Regions from separate parts of the Massilia sp. 2TAF26 genome, predicted to be linked through region 2. Evidence: predicted binding sites of a transcription regulator. Region 2 holds the regulator's gene; the other holds the start of a gene.

Region 1 (15,816 bases), on a different contig from region 2:
ATCAAAAATCCATTCATCACGAACAATTTGACGTAGGTCATACATGGCCGCCTCGCCCAACTTCTATAGTGCGAAGTATTCAGGAAACGTCGGCCTCGCCAATGGAACTTCGAACTCCCGAGAGCCCGCTGCGAGACATGCCGGGCAACGCTCCCGCAACGACGAACAAGAGGCTCGTCAAGCGCCTCGTCGCGGCTGCGGCCGTGCTTGTGCTGGCCATTGGCGGCGCCCAGGCGTGGAAGCTGTCGCGCCAGCAGGGCCCGGGGCCCGGATTTGTCAGCGGCAACGGCAGGATCGAGGCGGTGGAAGTCGACATCGCCACCAGATTGCCGGGCCGGGTCGTCGACGTCCTGGTCGACGAAGGCGACCCGGTAAAAGCAGGCCAGCTGCTGGCGCGCATGGATGCCGGCTCCCTGCACGCGCAGAAGAGCGAGTCGCTGGCGCGGGAGCAACAGGCCCGCGACGCCGTGGCCGGTGCGCAGGCGCAGCTGGCGATGCGCCGGAGCGACCTGGCGGCAGCGGCTGCGCTGGTGGCGCAGCGCGAGAGCGAACTGGATGCCGCGCGACGGCGACTCGCACGGTCGACCGTTCTGGCCCAGGCCGGCGCCGCATCGCAGCAGGAGCTGGACGACGACCGCGCCCGCGCCGACGCGGTGCGCGCCACGCTGATGGCGGCGCGCGCACAGGTCGATGCGGCGGGCGCGGCCGTGGCGGCTGCCCGGGCCCAGGTGGTGCAGGGCCGCTCCGCGATCGAAGCCGCCGTCGCCACGACCGCGCGGATCGATGCCGACCTGCGCGACGAGGATCTGCTGGCGCCGCGCGCCGGCCGCGTCCAGTATCGCGTGGCCCAGGCCGGCGAAGTGCTGGGCGCGGGAGGCAAGGTGCTGAACCTGATCGACTTGACGGATGTCTACATGACCTTCTTCATTCCAGAGGAGGCCGCCGGCCGTGTCGCGCTCGGTACCGAGGTCCGCCTGGTGCTGGACGCGGCGCCGGACTTCGTGGTCCCGGCCACCGTCAGCTACGTCGCGAGCAGCGCGCAATTCACGCCCAAGTCCGTCGAGACCGCCAGCGAAAGGCAGAAGTTGATGTTCCGGGTAAAAGCCCAGGTCGACCGGCGGCTTCTGGAGCGCCATGCCGACCAGGTCAAGGCCGGCGTGCCCGGCGTCGCCTGGATCCGTCTCGATCCCAAGCGCCCCTGGCCGGCCGCGCTGGCGCTGAGGGGCTCGCCATGAGAGACGCGGCGCCGGCGCCGGCTGCCCGGCTTGCCGGCCTCAGCCTGCGCTATGGCCGCGTGACGGCCCTGGACCGGGTCGATCTCGAACTGCCCGCGGGCGGGATGACAGCCCTGATCGGTCCCGATGGCGTCGGCAAGTCGAGTCTGCTTGCAACGGTTGCCGGGGCGCGCCGCATTGCCGAGGGCAGGGTGGAGGTGCTTGGCGGCGACATGGCCGACGCCCGCTACCGCGCCATCGTCTGTCCAAGGATTGCCTACATGCCCCAGGGCCTCGGCCGCAACCTGTATCCGAGCCTGACGGTGGAGGAAAACCTGCAATTCTTCGCGCGACTGTTCGGCATCGGCGGCAGGGAGCGGCGCGCGCGGATCGACCTGCTGGCAGCAAGCACCGGGCTGTTGCCCTTCCTAGGGCGCCCGGCCGGCCAGCTGTCGGGCGGAATGAAGCAGAAACTGGGTTTGTGCTGTGCGCTCGTGCACGACCCGGACCTGCTGATCCTGGACGAACCCAACACAGGTGTCGATCCGTTGTCGCGCAGCCAGTTCTGGGAGCTGATCGGCGCCATCCGGCAGGCGCGCCCAGGCCTCAGCGTGCTGGTGGCAACCGCCTACATGGAAGAGGCGAGCCGCTGCGACTGGCTGGTAGCGCTGGACGGCGGGCGCGTACTGGCCAGCGGCACACCGGCGGCGCTTCTCGAAAAAGGCGGCGGCGTCAGTCTCGAAGCGGCTTTCGTGGCCTTGCTGCCGGCGGAGCGCCGCGCCGGCTATCGTGCCCAGGGTCCGCAGCCGCGCCAGCCGGTGTCCGGCGGCGCGCTTGTCATCGAAGCCGATCGGCTGTCGCGGCGCTTCGGCGATTTCGACGCCGTGAAGGATGTCAGCTTCCGCATCACGCGCGGCGAGATTTTCGGTTTCATCGGCTCGAACGGCTGCGGCAAGACCACGACGATGAAAATGCTGACAGGACTGTTGTTGCCGACCGCCGGCACGGCGCGGCTGTTCGGCGAGGAGACGGGCACGAACGGCTTGGAGGCGCGCCGGCGGGTCGGCTACATGTCGCAGGGCTTTTCACTGTACCAGGAGCTGACCGTGCGGCAGAACCTGATGCTGCATGCGCGGCTGTTCGACCTCGGCGAAGCGCTGGCGGAGGCGCGCTGCGCTGCGCTCGCCGCCCGTTTCGGCCTCGAAGCCCTGCTCGACATCCTGCCGGCCAAGTTGCCGCTGGGGCTGCGCCAGCGCCTGTCGCTGGCGGTGGCAATGGTGCATGAACCCGAGCTGTTGATCCTGGACGAACCCACCTCCGGCGTCGACCCGATCGCGCGCGACCGGTTCTGGGAGGCGTTGTTTGCATTGTCGCGCAGGGATGGCGTGACGATTTTTATTTCCACCCATTTCATGAACGAGGCCGAGCGCTGCGATCGCGTGGCCCTGATGCATGCCGGTCGGGTACTGGCCACCGGCACGCCGGACGCATTGCGGCGGGAACGCGGCGCCGCCAGCCTGGAGGAGGCGTTTACCGGCTGGCTGCGCGAAGCCGCGCCAAGCGAAGTGCAGGGGCCGCCGAGGCTGCCGGAAGCCGGCCTGGCCGCGCGCGGCGGCTGGCTGCGGCGCGCAAGCGCTTATGCATGGCGCGAAGCGCTCGAACTGCGGCGCGATCCGGTGCGCGCCAGCCTGGCGATGTTCGGTTCGCTGTTGCTCATGGTCGTGATCGGCTACGGCATCAACCTGGACGTGGAAGACCTGCGCTTCGCGGTGCTGGACCGCGACGGGACCAGCCTGAGCCGCGACTATGCGCTGAACCTGGCCGGGTCCCGCTATTTCATCGAACGGCCCGCGCTGGCCGGCTACGAGGACATGGATGCCAGGATGCGCGCCGGCGAACTGGCGCTGGCGATCGAGATTCCGCCGGGCTTTGCACGCGCGGTCGAGCGCGGTCGGCCGGCGCAGATCGGTGCCTGGATCGATGGCGCCATGCCGGTGCGCGCCGAGACCGTGCAGGGCTATCTGCTCGGCATGCACCAGGAATGGCTGCGCAGCCGGGCAGCGGCATCGGGCGCGGAGAGTATGCCGTCCGCTGTCGGCATCGAAACGCGTTTCCGCTACAACCCCGACGTGCGCAGCCTGCCGGCGATGGTGCCCGGCATCATGGCCTTGCTCCTTCTCATGCTGCCGGCGATGCAGGCCGCGCTGGCCGTGGTGCGCGAGAAGGAAATGGGCTCGATCGTCAACCTGTATGTCACGCCGGTGCGGCGCAGCGAATTCCTGCTCGGGAAGCAGGCACCCTATGTGGTGCTGGCGATGGTGAATTTCCTGCTGATGGTCCTGATGGCGGTGACGATCTTCCGGGTGCCCTTGAAAGGCAGCTTCCCGGCCCTGGCTGCGGCAGCGTTCCTGTACTGCATCTGCTCGACCGGCATCGGTCTCCTCGCGTCCAGCTTTACGCGCAGCCAGATCGCAGCACTCTTTTTCACGATGATCGGCACCATGATCCCCGCGATCCAGTATTCTGGACTGATCAATCCAGTGGTCGCGCTGGAAGGCATCGGACGTGCGCTTGGGGAGGCGTATCCGGCATCGCACATGCTGACCATCAGCCGGGGAATATTTGGCAAGGCGCTTGGGATTGCCGGCCTGGCGCCGGATTACCTGGCCCTGGCCATCGCGGTGCCGGTCATCCTTGGCCTTGCGGTGCTGGCCTTGCCGAAGCAGGAGCGCTAGCATGGCCGCCGTCTCGTTCCGCAAGATATGGTGGCTTGGCATCAAGGAATGGTGGAGCCTGGCGCGTGATCCGGTGATGCTGCTGCTGATCCTGTACACCTTTACGGCCGGCGTGTACATCGCCGCCACCGCCCAGCCGGACACCTTGAGCCGCGCCGCCCTCGCGATCGTCGACGAAGACCAGTCCCAATTGTCCGCGCGCCTGCGCGCCGCCTTCGTGCCCCCGCAATTCATGCCCCCCGAGCAGATCACGCTGGAGGAGGCCGATGCGCGGCTCGACCGCGGACGCGCGACCTTCGTGCTGGTGATACCGGCCGGCTTCCAGCGCGACGTGCTTGCCGGCCGGCCGGCGGAACTGCAGCTGAACGTCGACGCCACACGGATGAGCCAGGCTTTTACCGGCAGCAGCTACGTTCAGCAGATCGCCCTCGGCGAAATCGCGGTCTTCCAGCAGCGGGTACGGCTGGAATCCCCGCCTCCCGTCGAGCTGTCGGTGCGTGCCCGCTTCAATCCGGCGCTGGCGCCTTCATGGTTCGGTGGCCTGGCGGAAATGGTCAACAACATCACGATGCTGTCGGTCATCCTGACCGGGGCCGCGCTGATCCGCGAGCGCGAACACGGGACCGTCGAGCACCTGCTGGTGATGCCGGTACGACCGCTCGAAATCATGCTTGCCAAGCTGTGGTCGATGGCGGCGGTGGTGCTGCTGGCCGCGCTGGTCGCCCTGCTGGGTATCGTCAAAGGCCTGCTGCACGTGCAGATCGGCGGCTCGGTGACGCTGTTCCTTGCCGGGGCGGCGCTCCACCTGTTCGCGGTGACTTCGCTGGGCATCCTGTTGGCGACCCTGGCGCGCAGCATGCCGCAGTTCGGCATCCTGGTGGTCCTGGTCCTGCTGCCGCTGCAGATGCTGTCGGGCGCGACCACGCCGCGCGAGAGCATTCCCTATGCGTTGCGCCAGCTGATGCTGCTCGCCCCGACCACCCATTTCGTCGAATTCAGCCAGGCGGTCCTGTTCAGGGGCGCCGGCCTCGACGTCGTATGGCCACGCTTCCTGGCGCTGGCGGCGATCGGCGCCGCTCTGTTCGGGATAGCGCTGGCGAGATTTGGAGCGGCAATCCGTCAATAAGCAGAGGAGAAGGCATATGGAAAGGCTTGCATTGGTCACCGGAGGCACGCGCGGACTCGGCAAGGCGATCGCGCTGGCGTTGCGCGATCGCGGCTGCCGGGTGGTCGCCACCTGCCGCGGCGAAGGGCTGGAGGCGCAGCGGATGGAAGAGGAGTGCGGGATTCCGGTCGAGTACTGGGATGTCGCCGACTTCGAGGCCTGCCGGGCCGGTGTCGCGCGGATCCGCGAACGCCTGGGACCGGTCGAGATCCTGGTCAACAACGCCGGCATCACGGCGGATGCGGCGTTCCACAAGATGAGCGAGGCCCAGTGGTGGGATGTCCTGCGCACCAACCTGGGGTCGATGTACAACGTGACGCGCCAGGTGATCGAGGACATGCGCGAACGGCGCTACGGCCGCATCGTCAACATCAGCTCGATCAACGGGCGCAAGGGGCAGGCCGGGCAGTCGAATTACGCGGCGGCGAAAGCCGGCATCCTGGGCTTCACCCGCTCGCTGGCGCTGGAGAATGCTTCCCGCAACATCACCGTCAACGCGGTGGCGCCCGGATATTGCGATACCGCGATGGTGGCCGCGGTTCGACCGGACGTGCTGCAATCCATCGTGGCCGGCATCCCTGTCGGGCGGCTGGGCGAACCCGGGGACGTGGCGCGCCTGGTGGCCTTCCTGGCGGACGAGGCGGCCGGTTTCGTCACCGGCGCGACCTTCGACGTCAATGGTGGCCAGTACATGGCCTGAGCGGAGTTACCGGCATGGATGCCTCGATGACGGCGATGGTGCTCGACGCTCCCGGCAAGGCGCTCCGGCAGGAACGCCGTCCGGTGCCGATGCCGCATGGCTACGATATCCTGATCCGCGTCGTTGCCTGCGCGGTTTGCCGGACCGACCTGCATGTGGTCGACGGCGAGCTGCCGCCGCACCGCCTTCCGCTGGTTCCCGGTCACGAGATCGCCGGGGTGGTGGCCGCCTGCGGCCCACTGGCCACGCGCTGGCGCCCCGGACAACGGGTAGGCGTACCTTGGCTGGCCGGAGCCTGCGGCGAATGTGCGTATTGCCTCGGCGGGCGGGAGAACCTGTGCGCCAAGGCCCGTTTCACCGGCTACGACCGCGATGGCGGATTTGCCGGCTTCACGCTGGCGGACGAGCGCTTCTGCTTCGGCTTGCCGGATGCCTACGACGACCGGCATGTGGCGCCGCTGCTGTGCGCCGGTCTGATCGGCTACCGCGCCTACGCCATGGCCGGTCCGGGGCGGAGGCTGGGTTTGTATGGCTTTGGCGCCGCGGCGCACCTGGTCGCTCAGCTTGCCATCCAGGACGGCCGCGAAGTCATGGCCTTTACCCGTCCGGGCGATGCGCGCTCCCAGGCGTTCGCGCGTTCGCTCGGCGCCCGATGGGCGGGAGGGGCGAATGACGCGCCTCCCGAAGAACTCGACGCCGCCATCCTGTTCGCGCCGGCGGGGGAGCTCGTGCCGCAGGCGCTGGCGTCAACCGCCAGGGGTGGCACCGTCGTGTGCGCCGGTATCCATATGAGCGATATCCCGGGATTTCCTTACTCCCTGCTATGGGGCGAGCGTTGCGTGCGCTCGGTGGCGAACCTGACCCGCGCGGATGGCGCAGCCTTCCTTTCCCGCGTCAGCGACGGGCAACTGAAGACGAGTGTCGTGGTCTACCCGCTGGCCGCGGCAAACCAGGCCCTGGACGATCTGCGCGGCGGGAGGATAGACGGTGCCGCGGTGCTGGTGCCGTAAGGCGAAACCTCAGGCCGCCTGGTGATGCTGGTGTCCGGCCACGACGACGCGGTTGCGTCCGGCCCCCTTGGCGCCGTACAGGGCGCCGTCGGCCTCGCGCAGCAGCGTTTCCCAGTCACATCGGTCGCGGCAGACGCTGATCCCGATGCTGACGGTGCAGCGCAATTCGGATGGTGCGCCGGGAATCTGCTGGCCGGCGAAGGTCTCGCGGATGCGCTCCGCGCACACGGCCGCTTCTTCCGCCCCGGCCTCGGGCAGGACGCAGACGAATTCTTCTCCGCCGACTCGGCCGACGTAATCGCTGGCACGCAAGGTATTCATGCAGGTGGCGACGAGGGCGCGGATCACGGCGTCTCCTGCGGCATGGCCGTAGGTATCGTTGACGCGCTTGAAATGATCGATATCGAGCATCGCGACGGCGAGGGCATGGCCATGGCGCTGCGCCAGCGACAGGTCGTGCCGGGCCAGTTCGGTCAGGTAAGCGCGTGACAGCGCGCCGCTCAGGTTGTCGTAGCGGCATGCGCTCAGAAGTTTTCGTTCGCGCAGCCACGTTTCGCGGCGGATGCGAAGGGACGCCATGCCGAGCATGATGGCCAGCGCGGGCGCCGCAATGCACGCGATCCAGATGGCGAACGCGGCCGCGGAGGGCAGCATCAAGGCGCCGAGAGCGCCATACAACAGTGCGGGAGGCGCGAGTATCCGCAGGCATTGCCTCGGGCGCGGCTCCAGCAGGCCGGCGGCCACCATCCAGAAGAAGAGGGTCGGCATCGCTTCCAGCACCCCATCTCCCAAGGGATGGACGCTGACGGCAAGCGCCACGGCATGGAGGAAATAGACGAAGGACGCGCGGCCGGTCGGGGAGGGACCGGAACGGGGCATCCGGTAAGTGAAGGACGCGGTGGCGACCAGCGCCAGCCGTATGACCAGGCTGCCAGGCGATTGTCCCGTTCCGAGGAGATAGCTCCACAAGCCGGCGCCCAGCACGGCAATGCCGAACACCGCGCAAAAGCCCGGTAGCAGACGTCTCAGGTAGCGGTCGGAGCGGCGCTCGAACAGGCGCGACAGGTCGAGCGGCGACGGCAGCGTGGCGTGTGATGGCGGCGCCGGCGCCGGCGCCAGCGCCAGCGCTTCGTCTGCCTTGTTCATCGCCGGCGCCGCGGCTGTCGTAGCCGCGCCGGAATGGCGTCCTTGCGTTCGGCGGCGAAACGGCAGCGCAGGCGTAACGGGCGAGGCATGCCGGCACGTGCCAGTACCGCCGACAGGCGATGCAGCGAGAGCACGACCGCGAGAGCTGCGGCGATCTGCCGGCCCGTCTCTGCATCTCCGCGTTCGACCCGCGACGCGACCCGGTGCAGGGAGCACAGGATCATCGCGTTTTCGGCCCGCCGTTCGTGCAAGTGACGGTCTCCCAGCAGTTCGAGCAGCAGCTCCTCGTGGCGCAGCCTGGCTTCGACAGCGGCGACCATCGAAGGAAACCCGCGGACGAAAGCGGCGTCCGGCTGCTTCATGATCTCTCGGATCTGGAAGACGAGTTCCGTGTGCAGGTGCCGCAGGGCGGCGCGAACGGGACGTACCCTGTGGGTGCTGGTGGACAGGATCATGATGGCTTGCCTGAAATGCTCGCTAATGGGAAAGAAACACCGGAAGATGAGCCCAGCGTAATACCGTTGTCGTGATCCCTTCGGTCAAGGCTTCGCGCACGCGTGAGTGCCCGTACGCACCCATGACGATCAGGTCCGCATCGGCATCGACCGCTGCCGCCAGGATCGTCATGCCGGGGTCGTCGGACCGAGTTTTGCGGCAGGTGTCGGCAGTGACACCGTGCCGTTCCAGCCAGGCCGCAAGCGCCGTGCATGCTTCGTGCTCGAGACAGGTCGCGGGGAGCTGGGTGCCGATCCCCAGCACGGTGGCATGACGCGCCTGCCTGAGGAGTGGCAGGGCGGCGGCCACCGCGCGCATCGCGCCGGCGCTGCCGTCCCAGGCAACCACGACCTCGCCATCGAGGCGAGGAGAATATTTCGAGCCGGGCATGACCAGCGCCGGATGTCCTCCTTCCAGCAACACCCGTTCCGGCAGGTCGGTCGGGCTCAGGGGATCGATCACCATGCGGTCGGGTTGTCCGAGCACGGCAAGATTGCAATAACGTGCGGCGAGCGGCAGGCCGCCGTCGGCATCGTCGTCGATCAGCCTTGCTTCGAAAGACGAGACGTCTTCCTGTCGCGCCAGCAGAGAGAAGCGGTCGAGCGCCTGCAGGGCTTCGGCGCGCAAGGTCCGGCAGCGCGCGGCAAGCGGACCGCGGCCGGCAGCCAGTACTTCCGGCGGCAGGAAACGCGAGATACCCGTCGTTGCCGCGCCGATCAGGTGGGCGCCGAACCGACGCGCAAGAAGCGCCGCGCAATGGATGCGCGAGGGCGCGCCGTCGCCAAGGTCGACATGCACGAGGATCGACTTGTAGCTCATGGGCTGCTCCGGTGGGGAAGTGCACAAGGTCGAGCCTAATCCGAGGCATTGTGCATGTCTACGACGAAGGCGGCTTTAGCACAATTAACTAGTCATATTTTGACTTGAGTCAAAAATTTGGCGGTCGATCCCGCTAGGCTTTGCGGAACATGAACGAATCGGAACGAGACGCCAAGATGAGCATACGCAACCTCGAGTATTTCTTTCGTCCGCAATCCATCGCGGTGATAGGCGCTTCGAACCGGCCTGGCAGCGTCGGCGCTACGGTTCTGGCCAACCTCGTCAGTGCAGGCTTTCCCGGCCCGATCTGGCCCGTCAATCCCAGGCACCGGCGGCTCGAGGGTCTGCCGGTGGTTCGTGACGCCGCCGACCTGCCGGGAGCGCCGGAACTGGCGGTCATCTGCACCCCTGCCGCGACGGTGCCGGCAATCGTCGCCAGCCTAGGCCGGCTCGGTTGCCGTGCCGCGGTCGTACTCAGCGCCGGGCTGGATGCCACGGGTGGCGATGGCCGCAGCCTGCGCCAGGCCATGCTGGACGCCGCCCGGCCGCATCTGCTGCGCCTGCTCGGACCGAACTGCGTCGGCCTGCTGGTCCCCGGCAGCGCGCTGAATGCCAGCTTCGCCCCGGTGGCGGCGCTGCCGGGACGGATTGCCTTCGTGGCGCAGTCGGGTGCGCTGGTAACCGCGGTGCTGGATTGGGCGCGAGCCCGCCGGATCGGGTTCTCCTGTTTCGTGTCGCTCGGCGACGGCAGCGACGTCGACTTCGGCGACCTGCTGGATTACCTGGCGGACGACAACGGTACCGATGCCATCCTGCTGTATGCGGAGAGCGTACGCCAGGCCCGCAAGTTCATGTCGGCGGCACGCCGCGCCGCGCGCGCCAAGCCGGTTGTGATCGTGAAAGCAGGCAGGGTCGCCGAGGCGGCGCATGCGGCGTTCAGCCACACCGGCGCGCTTGCCGGTTCCGACCTCGTCTACGACGCCGCGATCCGCCGTGCCGGCATGTTGAGGGTCCATACCACCGAGGAACTCTTCGATGCGGCCGCGATGCTGTCCCAGCCGCGCCGGCCGTCAGGGCCGCGCCTGGCGATCCTGACGAACGGGGGTGGCCCCGGCGTGATGGCGACCGATGCCCTGATCGAGGGGGGAGGGCAGCTTGCCCGGCTGGGGACCGCAACCCTGGAGCGTCTTTCGATGGATCTGCCCCCGACCTGGTCACGGGGCAACCCGGTCGACGTCATCGGTGACGCGCCGGTGGAGCGCTACCGGCTGGCACTGGCAGCCCTGCTCGAAGAGCCCGGCACCGACGCCGTGCTCCTGATTCATGCTCCGACCGCCATCGTGCCGAGCGACGCCATCGCGCGCGCGCTGTTGCCGCTGCTGCGCGCAGCCAGGCGTCCGGTGCTGTGCTGCTGGATGGGCGGCGCCAGCGTCGAGCAGGCGCGCGGCTTGTGTGCGGACGCCGGCCTGCCGGTGTTCGATACGCCGGAAGAAGCCGTGCGCGGCTTCCTGCAGCTGCTTGCCTATCAGCGCAACCAACAACTGCTGATGCAGGTTCCCGCGGCCGGGACCATGGTGCCGCCGGACCGCCGGGCTGCCCGGGGCCGCGTCGAGGCGCTCCTGGCCCAGGGAAGCGCCAGGGTCGGCGAAGCCGACGCCAAGGCGATTCTCGCCGCCTATGGCATCCCGGTGGTGCGGACCGAGGTGGTGTCCGATCCGGTGGAGGCAGTGCGGGCGGCCGGCCGGATCGGCTATCCGGTGGCGCTGAAGATTCTTTCGCCGGACATCGCGCACAAGAGCGATGTCGGCGGTGTGGCGCTCGACCTCGCCGATGGACCAGCCCTCGAAGGTGCCGCCGCGGCCATGCTCGCGCGGGTACGCCATCTCCTGCCGGAAGCGCGCCTGGACGGCTTCACGGTACAGGCGATGGCGAGGCGGCCGCGGGCCCATGAACTCATCGCCGGCGTCAGCACGGATCCCCTGTTCGGGCCGGTCGTCCTGTTCGGCCAGGGCGGCGTTGCGGTCGAGGTGACGGGCGACCAGGCGATCGCGCTGCCGCCCTTGAACCGCATACTGGCCGCGGACCTCGTCGGGCGTACCCGGATCGCGCGCCTGCTGGCGGGCTTTCGCGATTACCCGGCGGCCGACATGGAGGCACTCTACGATGTGCTGGTAAGGATCGGCCAGATGATCGCGGACTTGCCGGAGCTGGCCGAGCTCGACATCAATCCCCTGCTGGCGGGCGCCGACGGCGTGATCGCGCTGGATGCGCGCATGCGGCTCGCGCCCGTGCCGCCAGGGCAGGATCCGCTGGCCAGGCTGGCGATCCTGCCTTATCCGGACCGCCTGGAGCGGCAGGTCGAAACGCCCCTGGGAACGCTGACCCTGCGTCCGATACGACCCGAAGATGCGCCGGCGCACCAGGAATTCTTCCAGGCGCTGAGTCCGGAAGACGTGCATTTCAGGATGTTCGGTGCGATGCGGGCGCTGCCGGCAGCCCAGCTGGCGCGTTTCACCCAGATCGACTATGCGCGTGAAATGGCCTTCATCGCCACCCGGCCGCAAGACGGCCGCGACGAAACGCTGGGCGTGGTGCGGGTCGTGATCGATCCCGACGATGTGGAAGGCGAGTTCGCCATCGCGATACGCTCGGCGCTGAAGGGAAATGGCCTGGGCACGCTACTGATGAATTGCCTGATCGACTATTGCCGCGAGCGCGGCCTTGTCCGGTTGCGCGGGGCCGCGCTGGCCGATAACGTCCGCATGCATCGGCTCGCACGGCGCTGCGGCTTCGACGTACACGCCGCAGACGACGGCACGGTCGTGATGAATCTGCAGCTGGCATCAGGAACGGGAGGCTGAGGTGAGCAAGGCGATTCTCATCATCCAGGGACATCCGGATTGCCGCCGCCAGCACCTGTGCCATGCGCTTGCCGATGCCTATGCCGACGGCGCGATTGCCGCCGGCCATGCCGTCGACCGGATCGAACCGGCACGCCTGTGCCTGCCACTGCTCGACAGCGTAGAGGATTGGCAGCACCAGGCACCCATGCCCGAGGTGGCCGCGGCCCAGGAAGCGATCCGGCACGCGCAGCACCTCGCGCTGTTCTACCCCTTGTGGCTCGGCGACATGCCGGCGATGCTTAAAGGTTTCCTGGAACAGGTGGCACGGCCCGGCTTCGCGATCGATCCGGCCGCGCGCAATCCCCTGCGTGCCGGCCTGCTGCGGGGCCGCAGCGCGCGCGTGGTGGTCAGCATGGGAATGCCGGCCAGCCTGTACCGGTGGTTCTACGGCGCCCATGGCGTACGTCTCATGAGGCGCAACATCTTGCGCTTCGCGGGAATCTCCCCCGTGCATACCACGCTGGTGGGCGGCGCCGGCGCCCTCACACCGGAACAGGTGGCGCTCTGGTGTTCCAGACTGAGGCGCTTGGGCGAGTCGGCATCCTGACCAAGACGGGTTCAAGGCGCCAGCACATAGCTTCCGGGCGCGGCCCCGAGGCTGAGGACGGGAGGCGGCGCCGACCTCATCGGACCTGCCCGGCGCGCCAGCCAGGACTCCCATGCCGGCCACCAGCTGCCGTCCCGGTATTCGTTCAGCGCCTGCCATCTGTCGGGGTCGACATAGGGCGCATCCTGCGCATGGGCTGCCATCTGGTAGCTGCGCCCCGGAGTGCCGGGCGGCGATACGACACCTGCATTGTGCCCGCCCGTGGTCAGCAGGAAGGTGACCTCGGTGTCGCTCAGTGGAACGATCTTGTAGACCGAGTGCCAGGGCGCCACGTGGTCGGTGAGCGTGCCGACCGCGAAGATGGGGATGTGGATGTCGGTGAGGGATACCGGGCGTCCATCGACGATGTAGCGGGCGCTGGCCAGGCGGTTCTTCAGGAACAGCTGGCGCAGATACTGGGAATGCATGCGGTAGGGCATGCGGGTGGCATCCGCATTCCATGCGGCCAGGTCGCTGTTCTGGTCCGGAAGATCGAGGAAATAGTGGCGCAGGCGCCGCGACCAGATCAGGTCGTTCGACCGCAGAAGCTGGAAAGCGCCGGCCATCTGGCGCGTGTCGAGGTAGCCCTGCTGCCACATCGCGGCTTCCAGAAAGGCCACTTCGCTGTCGTCGATGAACAGCGACAGCTCGCCAGGCTCCGTGAAGTCGACCTGGGCAGCCAGCAGGGTCATGCTTGCCAGCCGTTCGTCACCGTCGCGCGCCATTGCTGCGGCCGCGATCGCCAGCAGGGTCCCGCCGAGGCAGTAGCCGCAGGCATTCACTTTCGGTGCGCCGGTCTGCTGGATGATGGTGTCGAGCGCTTCCATCACGCCGAGGCGCCTGTAGTCTTCCATGGATAGATCGCGATCTTCGGGACCGGGATTTTTCCAGGAAATCATATAGACCGTATGGCCCAGCTCGACCAGGTAGCGAACCAGGGAGTTATGCGGCGACAGGTCGAGGATGTAATACTTCATGATCCAGGCCGGCACGACCAGCAGCGGCAGCGCGTGTACCGACGGCGTGGCCGGGTCGTAGCGCAGCAGCTCGATCAGGCGGTTGCGCATGACGACCTTGCCTGGGGTTAGCGCAAGCTCGCGGCCGGGACGCGGGCCGGCCGGCGGCGTGCCGCCGACAAGGGCGCGTCGGGCGTCTGCGGCGGCACGAACGGCGCCGTGGATCAGGTTCCAGCCGCCACTGGCGGCGGTGGCCTGCTGCACGACCGGATTCGTGGCGACGAAGTTGGACGGCGCGACACAGTCCAGCAGCTGGCGCGCAACGAAGGTCACGACATCCGTATGATGCGGCGACACGCCGCGAACCGAACTGGTGGCGCGGTGCCACCATTGCTGGGTTAACAGAAAGGACTGGCTGATCTGGTTATATGGCCATGCCCGCCAGGCAGGATCCGAGAATCGCTTGTCCTGGGCCAGGGGCTGTACAGGACTGGCCGAATCTCCGACCATGGCACCGGTGCTGTACTGCAGCCAGCGCTGCAGGCCGGAAAACCCCTGCAGGAGCAATTCTGCTTGCTTGTCGGGCGACAGCAGCAGGTGGCTTGCCCAGTCCTGCCAGGCGCCGGCCAGGGCCGCGGGGGAGATCCAGGCGGTCATCCGGCCCAGCCAGGCATTCAGCACCAGGTCGGCGGAAGCATGCTCGACGCTCGCCTCCGGGTAGCGCGGCCTGCCGCCACCCTGCCATGCGCTGGCTTCGCGCCTGGCATTCGCCGCCGGTGCCGCAAGGGACTGGGGCGCCATCGTCAGTGCGCGAGCAGCAAAGGAACGGGAGAGCGCTGCAGCAGCTCGCGGGTAACGCCGCCCAGAATCCATTCGCGGTAGCGGCTGTGTCCGTAGGCACCGGCCACCAGCAGGCCGGCACCGCTCGTACGGGCGATCGATATCAGGGCGTCGCCGGTGGTGGAACGGGTGCGTTCCACGAGAACGTCGACCTGCACGGCCTGGCGGGCCAGGTAGAGCGCCATGTCGGCTCCCGGTTCCTCGCCATGCAGTTCGGACAGCTCGTCGGGGTTGATCAGCACCAGTTTCACGCTGTCGGCTCGCTGCAGCAGCGGCATGGCGCCATCGATGGCCCGGATCGCCTGCATGCTGCCGTCCCAGCCGACCACGGCGGTTCCCGGGATGGGCTGGTCGCGCCAGGTTTCGGGGACCACCAGCACCGGGCGCGCTCCGTGCAGGGTCACGTGCTCGGGCAGGCCGCGGATACGCACGGGGAGAACGGGATCCTGGTCGGTATCCTGGCTGAGCACCGTCAGGTCGGCGTAGCGCGACTGCATCAGGAGTGCGAAGCGCGGATCGTCCTCGACCAGGCGTGTTTCGAGCGAGGTAAGGCCCAGGTGGCGGGCCTGTTCCGCGAACGCTTCGAGACGCTGGCTGGCGGCGTCCCGCAATCCCTGGAAGTCGCTGTTCTGCATCATCGGCGCCCCCATCGATCCGGTCAGGAGAGCAAAATCGACCCATGACATCCCCGTCATGGCGCTGCCAATCAGGTGGGCATCGTGGGCAAGCGCCAATTGGGCCGCAGCGTGCAGGCGGCCTTGCTGGTGGGGGCTGCCGTCGACATGCACTATGATGGTCTTGTACATTTCGGCTTCCTTTCAGTGACGTGTTCAATGGTGGGACGGATACCGTCAACGCCACTGTATTACCGGATGTTGCCGGCGTCAGGCTTTGACTTGACGGAGATCAAAAACGGGCTAACTTTTGTCAGTGGCTTCCAAAATCAGCTCAAAGTCTTTGATACTGAGCAAAATATTCTTTATGATGGCCGAGTTCGTGTATTGACATGGCAGCCATGAATTCCGATCACATCGACACGCGTCTCGACTGGCTTCTGACGGCGGCCCGCGATCCCATGCTGGTGTGCGATGCCGCCGGCGTCATCGTGAGGGCGAACCCGCCGCTTGCGGCGCTGTTCGGATGGCCGCTCGAAGATCTGATCGGGGAGCCGGTCGAAATCCTGGTTCCTGCGGAGCTGCGGAGGCGGCATGCGGTCCTGCGCAGCCATGGGAGTCCGGGGCGGGCCA
Region 2 (15,816 bases):
CGCGCTGGAACGCGAGATCGCCTGGCGCGACGACCAGGCCCTGGCCGGACGCATCGAGCGGACGCGTTCCCTGATCGAAGACAGCGCCGACCTCGAAGTCCTGCGGCGCCGGCCGCGCCTGTACGACAATATGCTCGGCAACCGCGACAGCGCGCTGTGGATCGTCGATGCCGCCGGCCAGGTACGCATCGCGGTCGACCCGGCCGGCGTGGCCTTGCCCGCATCGCTCTCCACCTTGGCGCCCGGCGACGGCAAGCTCGTGCTGCGCACCATCGAGGGCAGGCAGCCGGTGCGCCTGGCCTGGATGCGGGTGCCGGGCCCGGACGGCAGCCTGACCCTCATCGCCGGCAAGCTGCTGGCCGAGCGCGAGCAGATGCTGGGCGCCTACCGCCTCAAGCTGTGGCTGGCGCTGGCCGCCGGTTCCGGCCTGGCCTACCTGCTCGGACTGGCGGTCGCCACGCGCGGCTTGCGGCCGGTGCGCGAGCTGGCCGCACGCGCCGCCGCGATCGACGTCCAGCACCTGTCGCTGCGCCTGGTCGACGCCAGCGAATTGAGCGAGCTGCAGGCGCTGCGCGCGGCGCTGAATCAGATGCTGGAGCGCCTGGAAGCCGGCTTCGCCCAGCTGGCGCGCTTTTCCGAAGACCTGGCCCACGAGATGCGCACGCCCCTGAACAACCTGATGGGGCAGACCCAGCAAGCCCTGAGCCGGGCCCGCTCGGCCGCGGATTACCAGGACGTGCTGGTGTCGAACCAGGAGGAGTACGAGCGCCTGGCGCGCATGATCGACAGCATGCTGTTCCTGGCCCGCACCGAAGCCTCGTCCGCGATCGCGCGCGAAGCCGTCGACCTGCACGAACTGGCCGCCCAGCTGTGCGACTACTTCGAAGGCATGGCCGAGGAACGCGGCATGGCGCTGCTGAACCGCATGCAGGGCAGCCTCCCGGCCGACCGCGAGCTGCTGCGCCGCGCCCTGGCCAACCTGCTGGCCAATGCCCTCCGCTATGGCGAGGCCGGCACCGCGATCACGCTCGCCGCCGGCGTCACGGCAGGCGGCATTGAACTGTCGGTCCACAACCTCGGCGCGCCGATCGCGTCCGAACACCTGCCGCATCTGTTCGAGCGCTTCTACCGCTGCGATCCGGCGCGGCACGGCCCCGGCGAATCGGGCGGCCTCGGCCTCGCCATCGTTCGTTCCATCATGCAACTGCATGGCGGCAGCGTGCGGGCGGAGAGCGGCCCCGAGGGCACCCGCTTCGTATTGACGTTTCCAAGCGTGGAGGCTTCATGTTAAATTTCCGTTAGTCAACAAAAACACGGAAGAGAGACATGACCCAGACCCGACAGCGCATCCTGCGCACGACCATCGCTTCGCTGTTCCTCCCGCTGGCCCTGGCCGCCGTCATGCCTCCGGCCATTGCCGCCGGCAAGACGGCCAAGGCCGCCGCCACGGCGCCCGCCGTCAAGCCGAACAAGGCCTTCGACGCCTGGGCCGACCGCTTTGCCGAAGACTGGGTGCGCGCCAATCCGCAAGAGGCGACCTCGACCCAGTATTTCACGGGCGCCGAACAGGACGCCCTCGACCGTCAGCTGACCCCGCTGACCCGCGCCCAGCGCCAGAAGCGGATCGCACTGGCCAGGAGCGGCGTGGCGCGCCTGGACAAATTCCTGGCCGGCCCGCTGAGCGAAGAACAGCGCACCTCGGCCGCGGTAATGCGCTGGAGCCTGGCCAACACCGTCGACAGCGAACCCTACGAAGACTACAACTTCGTGTTCAGCCAGTTCGGCGCCCAGGTCGGTCTGGTCAACTTCATGACCAACACGCATCCGATGCGCCGCGCATCCGACCTCGCCAGCTATATGGCGCGCCTGGAGCAGGTGGGACCGCGCCTCGACGAAGCCCTGGTGCGCGCCAGGGAGGCCGCCGCGAAAGGCATGCTGCCGCCGCGCTTCATCCTCGAACGCGGCCAGTACCAGGTCGACCTCTTCCTCAAGCCGGAAGCCGGCCAGAACGTGCTGGTGACCACCCTCGACCAGCGACTGGCGAAGCTGCCGGACGTGCCGGGAGCGGCGCGCAGCAAGGCGGTCGCGGATGCCGCGCGCATCGTCGACGCGAAGATCCGCCCGGCCTACCAGCGCATCCAGGCCTTTTTGGCCGAGATCCATCCACGGACCAACGACACCGCCGGCATCTCGCGCCTGCCGGGCGGGCTCGCGGCCTACCAGCAAGCCCTGAAAACCTACACGAGCACCAACCTGACGGCGGAACAGATCCACGAGATCGGCCTGCGCGAAGTCGCCCGCATCGAAGCCGAGATGGACCGCCACCTGCGTTCGCTCGGCTATACCGACGGCACGATCGAGCAGCGCATGAAGCAGCTGGATGCCAGCTTCCAGCCGAAGGGAGAAGGGGATCCGCGTCCCGAGATCCTGCAGAAGTACGCGGCGATGGTGGCGGACGCCGAACAGCGCAGCAACGCCCTGTTCAAGCTGAAGCCGCGCGCCCCGGTGGAAGTGCGCCGCGAGCCGCCGCTGACCGAGCCTTCGGCCTCGGCCCACTACTCGCTGCCGGCGCCGGACGGCAGCCGTCCCGGCATTTTCTGGGTGCCGATGCGCGGCCCTACTTTCGACATGATCCGCATGCGCAGCCTGTCCTACCACGAAGCGGTGCCGGGCCACCACTTCCAGCTGGCGATCCAGCAGGAACAGACCGGCCTGCCGAAATTCCGCGCCCAGCGCATCTTCGGCGGCGGCAGCGCCCACAGCGAAGGCTGGGGCCTGTACGCCGAGCGCCTGGCGGTGGAGCAGGGCTGGTACGAGGGGGACGTCCCGGGCCTGCTCGGCGCCCTCGGCTCCGAACTGTTCCGCGCCCGCCGCCTGGTGGTCGATACCGGCCTGCACACCAAGGGCTGGACCCGCCAGCAGGCGATCGACTATGGCATCGGCGCCCAGGAAGTGGAGCGCTACATCGCCCGCCCGGGCCAGGCCTGCGCCTACATGATCGGCATGCTGCGCATCCTCGAACTGCGCGACCAGGCCAGGCGCGAGCTGGGCGACAAGTTCTCGCTGCCGGCCTTCCATGACGTGGTGCTGAAGAATGGTTCGGTACCGCTGGATGTGCTGGGGGAGATCGTGCAGCGCTGGGTGGCGCAGCAGAAGGCTGCCTGAAGACGGATACGAGGATGTGTGGTTCGACTCCACGCTGTTATCGGAAAGATGAAGGCAAACAAGCCATGACGACATCGAAGCGAAGCTGGCTCAACGGCAATACCATGTACGAGGGCTTTCCGCTCTATATGCGCCGGCCGGACGTCAAGGTCGCGGAGTTCGCGCGACTTCGGCCGACGTTTCCGCGATTGCTGGTACTGACGCACAAGCTGAAGCATGTGAGGGAAAACGGTCTTCCGGAAGGGGATTACAACGACTCGCTCATAACGCTGGGCAGCTGCGTGACGACGCCCTTCGACGATGAAACGCGAGGGCTGATTGCCGTTATCGAAACCTTTGCAGGCAAGCGGACTTACTATATCTATCTTGCGCCTTCATTCGATGCGAAAGCTTTTGTTCAGGGAGTCAAGGATCGTTTTCCCGACGAAGAGTTCGCCGGCAAGGTGCATGAAGACCCGACGTGGAAGTTCTTTCATGGGTATGCCGGGGAGTTTCAGTTTGCTTAGGAATGCCGAACAAAACCTCGTGCCTGTCGCTGAGCAAGGATGCCGTACGCGGTGGCTGAACACCATGTAAACATTTAAGGATGCACTTCTCATGAATGACGCCCTTACGATTTCCGTGCCTCGCCTTCACACCGATCGGCTTACGCTTCGGGAATATCGTGTTGAAGACTTCGAATTATTTGCGGATCATTTGTCGAATGCTGAAAGCTCAGCGCATTTAGGCTCGGCAGACCGTCAGACCGCCTGGCGCATCTTCAACTCACATGCTGGATTCTGGCTCCTGAACCGGGCTGGCTGGTGGTCGATAGAGGACCGGCAGACAGGTCAGCTGGTTGGCAGCGTGGGCGCTTTCTTCCGCCACGAATCAACCGTGATGGAGATGGGATGGAATACCTATCGGGCATTCTGGGGAAAGGGAATTGCGAACGAAGCGGCGGCGGCAGTCCTGAAGTATGCGTTCGAGGTCCGGGGTGAGCCGAAGGTTCGGGCACTGATCGCTTCTGGCAATGAATCATCGCGTCGTGTCGCCGAGCGCCTGGGAATGACGTACGAAATGAAAACTGAACTGAACGGCAAGGAAATCAATAGTTACGTGCGTGAGAATACCTGAAGCGGCTGCGATCGGCGATATGCCGATGTCCCTTCGGGTCCCATGAGCGGACGTGGGCAGTCGCATCATGGCAATCGTATTTGCATGCGGTCCCGGACAGTCCACCTGGACGCGATTACTCCGGAAATTCCGGCTGCTGCGAAGGTGGGTTGTGGCGACGCCTATTCGGCTCCAAAAAGATGCGCATCTCGAAATCAGGCGGGAGGGGCCGCTCTGAAAGTTCGCCGGCGGCGTGCGCGCGTACTTCAGCAGAGCTCGAGTAGATCGCTGCGTCGATCAATAGGGCGGTCTTGTAGTCGCGGCGTCGGTTCATCACGCGATTCCCAATAGTGGGCGGATATGCTGAGTATATCCATTCGCGCTTGAGGTGGCGCGCCCGGCAGTGAAGCGAATCCGGCTTATGCAGCCTGGCTCGGCACCGCCCGGGATTACGTGTACTGCATCGACGACGCTGGTAGATCCTGGCGCCGATCTGCACGAATATGGTTTCCCCTCGGGTGGGTCATTTCGGCACCGGTTTGCCAACCGTCGTGGTGAGCGATCGAATATCACCCAAGGCGCCGCACCAGTTCCGCCAGGCGGCGGCCACACGGTCCGCATCCACGTTGCTCAGGTAGTCCTGCCTTCGCAGGCCGGCGCCGCCATGGACATGGCGGGCCGCAACTTCGACCAGTTCACGGCGGAACAGCGCGCCGCCGTGGTCGCCGCCCACCCGCGCGGACAGGATTTCGGCCACCGGGTGCTGAAGCGGCGCCCGGACACCACCTTCGCTAGCTTCAATGACGATTTCCTCGCCTTCAAGGGTCCCGGATTCCAGCGCGGGAACATGTGCGGCATCCTTCCCGGCTCGCGCTGGGAAGGATGAGGCGGCCGCCCGGCTCAGGCTTGGCCGACCACCACCTGACTGATCTGGACGACCGGCGTCTGGTTGGTGTAATTCGGAATGTCGCCCATGATTTCCTTCGTATGCGGGCCGAAGCCGGCCTGGAAGGCATCGACCGAGTCGCAGAACAGGTGACCCATGGCGATGTAGGGCGCGTTCGACGCCGGCGCACCGCCGGCCATTCCCCTGTCGATCGTGTAGTACATTAAAGCATCGCCCATCAGTTCCTTCACCATGGGCATGTGCCGCTCCCGGTAGTAGTCGTCGTCGAAACGGGCGTCCGGGCCGTTGGGATACATCACGCTCACCTTGATCATCTCTGTCTCCTCGTCGTAATTGCTTCAGTTCGATTTCGATGCCGGAATTTCGTAAAAACAGAGTTTGTCGCCACGATTCGCCATTTCTACGCCGACCTGGTCCAGGGCTTTACGCGCAGCCTCGTTGTCCTTCGGGCAGGTGATGATGAACGAGTCCATTCCGTGTCGCGACGCCAGCTCGCCCAAGGCCTTGATGGCGTCTTTGCTGTGACCTCTGTTCCGGTACGCTTCATCCACGTATCCCCCGGCGTTGCCGATCTCTCCCACCGCTTCCGGCGCGCCCGGTGCAAAGTGATACTGGCCGACAAGAGCTCCGTCGTCGTCGACGAGATTGAAGACATAGAGTGGAAGCTTGCGTATCGGATCGAATCGAAACCCATCCAGATCGAGCCGGGTTCGGCCTTCGCGCAAGCTGCCAATGTCCTCAAGAAGCCCATGGCGGGATGGCGCGCCCGAGAGTTCTTCAACTAAGTTACTTGTCGTCATGTCGACCTCCGTTTTGTGCTTGGCCTACGTCAGACGACCAGCATGTACCCACTGGATCTTATTGTCGAGGGGAGTGCCTGAAATACAACTGCCTGGCCCTGGGCCCGCAAGGCGAACAAATGGTCGTGCAAGTCGTCGACGGCAACGTCGTCGCGCCGGAAGCCGCACCGGCCGATCAAAAGCCGGAAGCAATCCAACAGGCTAGTTGATCACGCCATCGGACTGCACTGCTCGGTCCCGGCCGCCATCGCCTTCAGCCGCGCCGGTTCGAGCAGGGTCACTTCGCGCTTGTCGACCTGCAGCAGGCCAAGCTTCTTGAAGCGCGACAGCAGGCGGCTGATGCTCTCGATGGTCAGCCCCAGGTAGTTGCCGATGTCCTCGCGCGACATGCGCAGCTGGAAGCTGTTGGCCGCATAGCCGCGCGCGGCGTAGCGGGCCGACAGGTTCACCAGGAAGACGGCGAAGCGCTGCTCGGCGCGCATATTGCCGAGCAGGAGCATGACGTTCTGCTCGCGCGTGATTTCCTGGCTCATGATGCGGTGGAAGTGGCGCAGCAGGGCAGGCACCTGGCCAAACAGGTCTTCCAGGTTGGTGAAGGGGATCTCGCAGACTTCGCTGTCTTCCAGCGCGACGGCGTCGCAGTGGTGGCGGTCGGCGCTGATCGCATCCATGCCCAGCAGTTCGCCGGCCATCTGGAAACCGGTGATCTGCGCCTCGCCGGCCGCATTCACCTGGTAGGTCTTGAAGTGGCCGAAGCGCACCGCGTAGAGGTTGCGGAAGGGCTCGCCCATCTTGTACAGGGCTTCGTCGCGCTCGAGACGGCGGCGGCGGCCGATGATCTTGTCGAGGCGGTCGATGTCCGCGTCTTCCAGGCCCATCGGCAGGCACAGCTGGTGCATGCTGCAGGCCGAGCAGCTGGCCTTGAGCGCGGGAACGTTCAGCGGCTTGTCGTCGCTCTGGAAAGAGATGGCCTGGATCATCGGATAAAGGATGCGAATGGATGTCAATACCCCGGATTATACGGCCCCATGCCGAGCTTGCGTTCGCAAAGCCGGGGCTGCCTCGACGCCTGATCATACTCCGTGGCATTTTGAACGCGGCCAGGCATCGCTACTGCGCCAATCGTGCGCGGCTCAGCACGTGCTAGATTCTACACACGACAATAGCGGAGGGGACTCATGTTCGGATTGGCGGCATTGGACCTGGCGCGCCTGCAGTTCGCGTTCACGATGTCGTTCCACATCCTGTTTCCGGCCATCACCATCGGCCTGGCCAGCTACCTGGCCGTGCTCGAGCTGTGCTGGCTGAAGACCAGGCGCCAGGTCTTCGTCGATCTCTATCACTTCTGGCTGAAGATCTTCGCCGTCAACTTCGGCATGGGCGTGGTCTCCGGCATCGTGATGGCCTACCAGTTCGGTACCAACTGGAGCTATTTTTCCGAATATGCCGGCGCCATCACCGGGCCGCTGCTGGCCTACGAGGTGCTCACCGCCTTCTTCCTGGAGGCCGGCTTCCTCGGCGTGATGCTGTTCGGCTGGACCCGGGTCGGGCCCGGGCTGCACTTCCTCGCCACCTGCATGGTCGCGCTCGGCACCTTGATTTCCGCCACCTGGATCCTCGGCTCGAACAGCTGGATGCAGACGCCGCAGGGCTACGACATCGTCAACGGCCGCATGGTGCCGGTCGACTGGTTCAAGATCGTCTTCAATCCCTCCTTCCCCTACCGGCTGGTGCACATGTCGATCGCGGCCTTCCTGTCGACCGCGCTGTTCGTCGGCAGCTCGGCGGCCTGGCATCTGCTCAAGGGACGGGGGAGCGAGGCGGTGCGCACCATGCTGTCGATGGCGATGTGGATGGTGCTGATCGTGGCGCCGATCCAGGCCGTGGTCGGCGACATGCACGGCCTGAACACTCTCAAGCACCAGCCGGCCAAGATCGCCGCCCTCGAGGGGCATTGGGAAAACGAGGGCGACAAGCCCCTGCCACTTTTGCTGTTCGGCATACCCAGCATGGAGGACGAGGAAACCAAGTTCGCCATCGGCATCCCGCGCGTGGGCAGCTGGATCCTGACCCATACCTGGGGCGGCCAGATCAAGGGTTTGAAGGAATTTCCGCGCGACCAGCGGCCGAATTCCCTGATCCTGTTCTGGAGTTTTCGCGTGATGGTGGGCCTGGGCCTGCTGATGATCGCGCTGGGCGCCTGGGGCGTGTGGCTACGCTTCAGGAAGCGCCTGTTCGACAGCCGCGGCTTCCTGCGCATGGCCATGTGGATGGGGCCGGCGGGTCTGGTAGCGGTGCTGGCCGGCTGGATCACCACCGAGGTCGGGCGCCAGCCCTGGATCGTCTATGGCGTGCTGCGCACCGCCGACGGCGCCTCGAAGATCGACGCCGGGCCGGTGGCGCTGAGCCTGGCGCTGTTCGTGGTTTCCTACTTTTTTGTGTTCGGGGTCGGCATCGCCTATGTGCTGAGGCTGGTGCGCAAGGGGCCGCAAGCCTTCGATACCACGCGCATCCCGCAAGGCGGGCCGGGCAGGGGACGCACGCCGGCGCGGCCGCTGTCGGTGCCGGAGGCCGATGCCTCCGCCAACCAAGACAATATGACGTGAACATGGACATGGACATCGACATCACCGCGGTCTGGGCCGGCATCATCTTCTTCTCCGTGTTCATGTACGTGATCCTGGACGGCTTCGACCTCGGCATCGGCATGCTCTACCCCTTCGTCCCGGCCAGGCGCGACCGCGACGCGATGATGAATTCGGTGGCGCCGATCTGGGACGGCAACGAAACCTGGCTGGTGCTGGGTGGCGAAGGGCTGCTGGCCGCCTTCCCGGTGGCCTACGCCGTGATCCTGCCGGGCCTCTACCTGCCGCTGATCTTCATGCTGCTGGGCCTGATCTTCCGCGGCGTCGCCTTCGAATTCCGCTTCAAGGCCAATGACCGCGAACGGCCGATCTGGGACCTGGCCTTCACCGGCGGCTCGATGGCGGCGGCCTTTTTCCAGGGCGTGGCGCTGGGCGCCTTCCTGTCCGGGATTCCGGTGTCGGGACGCAGCTATGCCGGCGGGCCGCTCGACTGGTTCGCGCCGTTTCCGCTGGCGGCCGGCTTTGGCGTGATGATCGCGTATACGGTGCTGGGGGCGACCTGGCTGGTGATGAAGACCGAGGGCGAACTGCAGCGCCGCATGGTCGCCCTGGCGCGGCCCTTTGCCCTGCTGCTGCTGGCGGCGGTGGTGGTGGTCAGCATCTGGACCCCGCTGTCCCAGCACCAGGTGGCCGCGCGCTGGTTCAGCTTCCCGAACCTGCTGATCCTGTCGCCGGTGCCGCTGCTGGTGGCCGGGTCGGCGTTCTGGCTGCTGTGGTCGCTCAAGCGCGATCCGCACCGCCAGCCCTTCATCGCCGCGCTGGCGCTGACCCTGCTCGGCTATATCGGCATGGCAATCAGCATCTGGCCGCACATCGTGCCGCCCGCGATCACGATCTGGGAAGCGGCCGCGCCGCCGGCCACCCAGAGCTTCGCGCTGATCGGCACCCTGATCGTGCTGCCCCTGATCCTGGCTTATACGGGGTGGTCGTATTACGTGTTCCGAGGCAAGGTGGTCGACACGGAGGGTTATCACTGATGAATACGCTCTGGATGCGCAGGCTGGGCTGGATGCTCGGCCTCTGGCTGCTCGGTGTTGCGGCGCTGGGCGCTGTCGCCTGGCTGTTGCGGGTACTGATGCACGCGGCCGGCATGAAATAGAAAAGGCGAAGAAGTTCAACCGTGCGCGCCCTTTGGGTTCCCCGGGACTACACTTTCAGTGCAGATTTGTTAACGGGAGAACCGCTCAGTGCCGCAGGAAGCCACGTCTTTTCAAACGATCTCGATGCCCGTGTCCGACGAAGACCAGGCCAGGGCCGATTTTTATGCCCTGATCGCCCGCCTGATGCTGGCACCGCCCGACGATGTCCTGCTGGCTGCCCTGGCGGCGGCCGACCCGATCGCCGCCGACGGCGAGGACGAGGCAGGGCGCGCGCTCGAAGACGCGTGGCTGAAGCTGACCCAGGCCGCCAGCGTGGTCGATGCCAGCGCGGTGTCCGAGGAATTCGCGAACCTCTTCATCAGCACCGGCACCCCGCTCCTGAATCCCTATGGCTCCTTCTACCTGACGGGCCACATGAACGACTTTCCGCTGGCCGGGCTGCGCCAGGACCTGGCGCGCCTGCGCATCGCGCGCGCGCGGGGCGTCGGCGAGTTCGAAGACCACCTGGGCGCCCTGTGCGAAACCATGCGGGTCCTGATCACCGGCGCACCGGGCATCGCGCGCCAGCCGCTGCTGGAGCAGAAGCAGCTGTTCGTCACCCACATCCAGCCCTGGTACGCGGCCTGCGTGGCCGCCATCGCGGGCGCGGAACCCGCCAATTTCTACCGGGTGGTCGCCGCCTTCGCCGGCGCCTTCCTGGCGGTCGAAGCCCATGCCTTCAGGGTGTGGGAGCCGGCCGACGCAACCCTTGCCGCATGAGGATCGCCATGGCAGATAACGACAAAGTTCCGGACCCCGCCCGCCGCAGCCTGCTGAAGGCCGCGCCGCTGGGCGCCCTTGCCGTGGTGGCCGCCCGCGCCGGCGCCGCCGAGGCCGCGCCACCCGCGCCGGCCCCGGAGCCGCCGGCCAAACCCAAGGGCTATCACGAGACCGAACACATCCGCCGTTACTACCAGACGGCCGCTTACTGGTAAGGAGTTGCCATGACCCTGGTGAAGACATCGCGCGACAGCGGGCTGAAACGCCGCAAATTCCTGGTCGGTGCCGGCGTGACGGCCGGCGCCGCGGCGGTCGCGCGTCACCTGCCGCTGAACGTCATCGAACCGGCCAGCGCGGCCGATCCGGTCAATGCGGCCGAGACCAAGACCGAGATCAAGCACACCGTCTGCAGCCACTGCTCGGTCGGCTGCTCGGTGGAGGCGGTGGTCAGCAACGGGGTCTGGGTGCGCCAGGAAGCGGCCTTCGACTCGCCCATCAACATGGGTGCCCACTGTGCCAAGGGCGCCTCGGTGCGCGAGCACGGCTTCGGCGAGCACCGCCTGCGCTATCCGATGAAGCTGGTCAATGGCAAGTACGAGCGCATCTCCTGGGACCAGGCCATCAACGAGATCGGCGACAAGCTGCTCGAGCTGCGCCAGAAATCCGGTCCCGACGCGCTGATGGTCATCGGCAGCTCGAAGCACAACAACGAGCAGTCCTACCTGCTGCGCAAATGGGTCTCCTTCTGGGGCAGCAACAACTGCGACCACCAGGCGCGCATCTGCCACTCGACCACGGTGGCGGGCGTGGCCCAGACCTTCGGCTACGGCGCGATGACGAACTCCTTCAACGACCTGCACTACAGCAAGGCCGTGATGTTCATCGGTTCGAATCCGGCCGAGGCCCACCCGATCTCGATGCTGCACTTCCTGCACGCGAAGGAGCTGGGCGCCAAGATGATCGTGGTCGATCCGCGCTTCACGCGCACGGCGCGCTTCGCCCACCACTACGTACGGGTCCGTCCGGGCACCGACATCCCGCTGGTGTGGGGCATCCTGTGGCACATCTTCGAGAACGGCTGGGAAGACAAGGAATACATCGCCGCCCGCACCAACGGCATGGATGATGTCCGCAAGGAAGTCGCCAAATGGACCCCGGACAAGGTGACCGACGTCACCGGCGTGCCGGAGGCCTCGGTGCGCATGGCGGCCGAGATGCTGGCCAAGAACCGCCCGTCCTCGGTGGTCTGGTGCATGGGCATCACCCAGCACCACGTCGGCACCGCCAACGTGCGCGCCCTGTGCATCCTGCAGCTGGCGCTCGGCAATATCGGCACCCCGGGCGGCGGCGCCAACATCTACCGCGGCCACGACAACGTGCAGGGCGCCACCGACGTCGGCCCGAACGGCGATTCGCTGCCGGGCTATTACGGCATCGCCGAGGGCGCCTGGAAGCACTTCGCCGCCGTCTGGGGCGTCGACTACGAGTGGATCAAGTCGCGTTTCGGCTCCAAGGAGCTGATGGAAAAGCCGGGCATCACGGTGTCGCGCTGGTTCGACGCGGTGAACGAGCAGAACCAGTACGTCGACCAGCCGAGCAACCTGCGCGCCGTGTTCTACTGGGGCCACGCGCCGAACAGCCAGACCCGCCTGCCGGACATGAAGGCGGCAATGCAGAAGCTCGACATGCTGGTCGTGATCGACCCCTATCCGAGCATGACGGCCTCGATGCACGGGCGCGAGAACGGCGTCTACCTGCTGCCGGCGGCCTCGCAATTCGAGTGCCAGGGCTCGGTGACGGCCTCGAACCGCTCGATCCAGTGGCGCGAACGCGTCATCCAGCCCCTGTTCGAGTGCAAGACCGACCACGAGATCATGTACCTGTTCGCCCGCAAGCTGGGCTTCGGCGACGAACTGGTCAAGAACATCAAGGTGGTCGAGAACGAGCCGGTGATCGAGGACATCCTTCGCGAGATCAACCGCTCCTGCTGGACCATCGGCTATACCGGCTGCTCGCCGGAGCGCCTCAAGCTGCACATGCAGAACAAGCACACCTTCAACCCGACCACGCTGCGGGCCGAGGACGGGCCCTGCAAGGGCGATTATTACGGCCTGCCCTGGCCCTGCTGGGGCACGCCGGAGATGAAGCATCCAGGCACGCCGATCCTGTACGACCTGCACAAGTCCGTGGCCGAAGGCGGCCTGCCGTTCCGCGCCAACTGGGGCGTCGAGCACAACGGCGAGACCCTGCTGGCGGCCGACGGTTCGACCAACAAGGATAGCGAACTCGACGTCGGCTATCCGGAATTCGACCACGTCTTCATGAAGAAGCTCGGCTGGTGGGCCGACCTGACGCCGGAAGAGCAGCTTGCTGCCGAGGGCAAGAACTGGAAGACCGACCTGTCGGGCGGCATCATCCGCGTCGTCATCTCCCACGGCTGCGCGCCCTGGGGCAATGCGCGGGCGCGCTGCAATGTCTGGAACTTCCCGGACCCGATCCCGACCCACCGTGAGCCGATCGTCTCGCCGCGCCGCGATCTGGTGGCGAAATACCCTACCTACGACGACAAGGCCGCCTTCTGGCGCCTGCCGACCCTGTACAAGTCGGTCCAGCAGGTCGACTTCTCGAAGGACTATCCGCTCATCATGACCTCCGGCCGCCTGGTCGAGTTCGAGGGCGGCGGCGAGGAGACGCGTTCGAACCCCTGGCTGGCCGAGCTGCAGCAGAACATGTTCTGCGAGGTGAATCCGAACGATGCGGCCCAGATCGGCGTCAAGATCGGCGACTTCATCTGGGTGCAAACCCCGACCGGCGCCAACCTCAAGGTGATGGCGATGGTGACCGAGCGCGTGCCGCAGGGCCTGGTGTGGATGCCCTTCCACTTCGGTGGCTGGTGGATGGGTGAGGACCTCGAAAAGCACTATCCGGAGGGCGGGGCGCCGGAAGTGCGCGGGGAGGCCGTCAACACCGGCTGGACCTATGGCTACGACGCCGTGACGATGATGCAGGAAACCAAGGTATCGCTGTGCCGCCTGGTGCGCGCATAAGTTAGCTCGTCGCCCCCGCGCAGGCGGGGGCCCAAGTTTAGGAGGTCTTATGGCCAGGATGAAGTTTATTTGCGACACGGAGCGCTGCATCGACTGCAACGGCTGCGTGACGGCCTGCAAGAACGAGAACGAGACGCCCTGGGGCGTGAACCGGCGCCGCGTCGTGACGATCAACGACGGCGTTCCCGGCGAACGTTCGATCTCGGTGGCCTGCATGCACTGCACCGATGCGCCCTGCCTGGCGGTGTGCCCGGTCAACTGCATCTACCACACGGAAGACGGCATCGTGTTGCACTCCAAGGACCAGTGCATCGGCTGCGGCTACTGCTATTACGCCTGTCCCTTCGGCGCCCCGCAGTTCCCTGAGAGCGGCCTGTTCAATCACCGCGGCAAGATGGACAAGTGCACCTTCTGCGCCGGCGGTCCGGAACCGGATACCTCGGAAGCCGAATTCAAGAAATACGGCCGCAACCGCATCGCCGAAGGCAAGCTGCCGGCCTGCGCCGAGATGTGCGGCACCAAGGCCCTGATCGGCGGCGATGCCGGCGTCATCGCGGACATCTACCGCCAGCGCGTCGAAACCCGCGGCTACGGTCCGGAACTGTGGGGCTGGAAGATCGCCTACGGCAAGCCGAAGCGCGGCGGCGACATCAAGGCCACCGGCCAGGGACCGCGCGAGAACCAGAACCTCAAGGATTCGCAGAACGACGAGGGGAGGCTGCCGACATGAAGCGTCTCATCCTCATGCTGATTCCCATGGCGCTGCTGGCCGGCTGCCTGGAAGTCGACCAGCACCCGCACTGGATCAAGGGCCAGTACGCCGGCAAGAAGGACAACCTGCCGTTCGCCACCCACTTCCACAACGACAGGCTGGCCTGGTGGGGGACGATCAGCAACCGCAACCAGCACCAGAACGAATACAACCGGGCCAACCCCTGAGGAGCCGACCATGCGATCGATCATCCTGTGTGTGCTCATGGCGCTCAGCCTGTCGACGGCCTGGGCCGGTGTCCCGAACAACCGCGCCGAGCCGGCCTATGCCGAGGAGCAGACCATCCTGCAGGCCCAGCAGGACTCGCGCGTGCCCGATCCCGGCCTGGCCTCGAAGAATTCCGGCCGCGTGCATATCGACCGCCACTACCTCGGCCAGTACGGCAACAAGGAAGGGGACGTCATCGTCCAGCGCGGCGGCAACCAGTGGCGGGTGTTCCGCAACGGCCCGCTCGCCACCCTGGCCGGCACCGTGCTGGTGCTGGCGCTGCTGGCCGTCTTCCTGGTCGCCAAGGTGGTCGGCAAGCTGCAGCCGGGATCGCCGGATACCGGGCGCCGCATCCAGCGCTTCACCAACTGGGAGCGCCACATCCACTGGGCGACGGCGATCAGCTTCATCATCCTGGCCGTCACCGGCCTGGTGATCCTGTTCGGCAAGAAGCTGCTGATCCCGCTGGTCGGTCATGACGTGTTCGCCTTCATCGCCTATATCTTCAAGTACCTGCACAACTTTATCGGCCCGCTGTTCATCCTGTGCTCGGTGCTGATGTTCTTCACTTTCCTGCGCCGGAATTTCTTCCGCAAGGTCGACTGGCTGTGGTTCAGGAAGGCCGGCGGCATGCTGAGCCACGAACACGTGCCGGCCGGCTTCTTCAATGCCGGCGAGAAGAGCTGGTTCTGGTTCGGCGTGACCCTGCTGGGCCTGGTGATGTCGATCAGCGGCCTGATCCTCGACTTCGTCGCCTTCGGCCAGACCCGCTACGTGCTGCAGATCGCGAACTACCTGCATCTGCTCGGCGCCACCTTCTACATCGCCGCCGCCATGGGCCACATCTATATCGGCACCTGGGGCACGCCGGGTGCCTACCACGCGATGCGCCATGGCGACGTCGACGAAGCCTGGGCGCGGGCCCACCACGGCATCTGGTACGACGAGGTCAAGGCCGGCGTGCCGCCGGGCACCTTCGACAATCACGTGCCGCCGCCCGACCATCCGCCGGCCGGCGGCGCACCGGGCACTCTGCCGCCGGGAGTCAGACCATGAAAGCATTAGTTTTTCTTATGCATGCGGGCGCCCTGGCGCTGCTTGTGAGCGCGGCCGGCTGCAAGAAGCACGGCGACGAGTCGATGCGCCAGACCAGGTTCCCGGGCATGGTGACGGCCGGCGGCGAGTCCAGCGGCGTGGTGATGGCAAGGAATAACAAACCGAAGACCGACGCCACCTATGCGGGCGGTACCCCGGGCATCGCCGGCGGCGCCGGCGGTAATACGGCGGGCGCCGGCACCGGCGGCAGCACGCGCGAAACC

The links. Region 2 encodes FNR, which switches genes on or off when oxygen is low (the NO sensors DNR and NnrR bind a similar motif). Its sites were predicted from a motif close to TTGATNNNNATCAA; they were not measured.
Region 1: AB4Z32_RS09340 (universal stress protein) is a predicted target of FNR. The motif match lies at 9,384-9,397, and genes of this name have one in related genera.

The regions. Positions count from the first base shown of each region.
Region 1 covers NZ_JBFRFV010000007.1:34,083-49,898, forward strand. The annotation lists gene AB4Z32_RS09305 (HlyD family secretion protein) at 138-1,235, shown strand; gene rbbA (ribosome-associated ATPase/putative transporter RbbA) at 1,232-3,949, shown strand; gene AB4Z32_RS09315 (ABC transporter permease) at 3,951-5,075, shown strand; gene phbB (acetoacetyl-CoA reductase) at 5,092-5,814, shown strand; gene AB4Z32_RS09325 (zinc-dependent alcohol dehydrogenase family protein) at 5,841-6,824, shown strand; gene AB4Z32_RS09330 (GGDEF domain-containing protein) at 6,834-7,970, opposite strand; gene AB4Z32_RS09335 (hypothetical protein) at 7,967-8,425, opposite strand; gene AB4Z32_RS09340 (universal stress protein) at 8,448-9,284, opposite strand; gene AB4Z32_RS09345 (bifunctional acetate--CoA ligase family protein/GNAT family N-acetyltransferase) at 9,434-12,145, shown strand; gene AB4Z32_RS09350 (NAD(P)H-dependent oxidoreductase) at 12,147-12,734, shown strand; gene AB4Z32_RS09355 (PHA/PHB synthase family protein) at 12,746-14,530, opposite strand; gene AB4Z32_RS09360 (universal stress protein) at 14,533-15,375, opposite strand; gene AB4Z32_RS09365 (sensor histidine kinase) at 15,585-15,816, shown strand, end outside.
Region 2 covers NZ_JBFRFV010000002.1:104,412-120,227, forward strand. The annotation lists gene AB4Z32_RS02565 (heavy metal sensor histidine kinase) at 1-1,291, shown strand, start outside; gene AB4Z32_RS02570 (DUF885 domain-containing protein) at 1,327-3,165, shown strand; gene AB4Z32_RS02575 (DUF695 domain-containing protein) at 3,231-3,671, shown strand; gene AB4Z32_RS02580 (GNAT family N-acetyltransferase) at 3,763-4,281, shown strand; gene AB4Z32_RS02585 (hypothetical protein) at 4,397-4,594, opposite strand; gene AB4Z32_RS02590 (hypothetical protein) at 4,925-5,146, shown strand; gene AB4Z32_RS02595 (EthD family reductase) at 5,161-5,481, opposite strand; gene AB4Z32_RS02600 (GNAT family N-acetyltransferase) at 5,506-5,967, opposite strand; gene fnr (fumarate/nitrate reduction transcriptional regulator Fnr) at 6,177-6,947, opposite strand; gene AB4Z32_RS02610 (cytochrome ubiquinol oxidase subunit I) at 7,146-8,573, shown strand; gene cydB (cytochrome d ubiquinol oxidase subunit II) at 8,582-9,589, shown strand; gene AB4Z32_RS02620 (DUF2474 family protein) at 9,589-9,711, shown strand; gene AB4Z32_RS02625 (TorD/DmsD family molecular chaperone) at 9,836-10,471, shown strand; gene AB4Z32_RS02630 (formate dehydrogenase) at 10,480-10,686, shown strand; gene AB4Z32_RS02635 (formate dehydrogenase subunit alpha) at 10,696-13,518, shown strand; gene fdh3B (formate dehydrogenase FDH3 subunit beta) at 13,568-14,248, shown strand; gene AB4Z32_RS02645 (hypothetical protein) at 14,245-14,457, shown strand; gene AB4Z32_RS02650 (formate dehydrogenase subunit gamma) at 14,468-15,553, shown strand; gene AB4Z32_RS02655 (hypothetical protein) at 15,550-15,816, shown strand, end outside.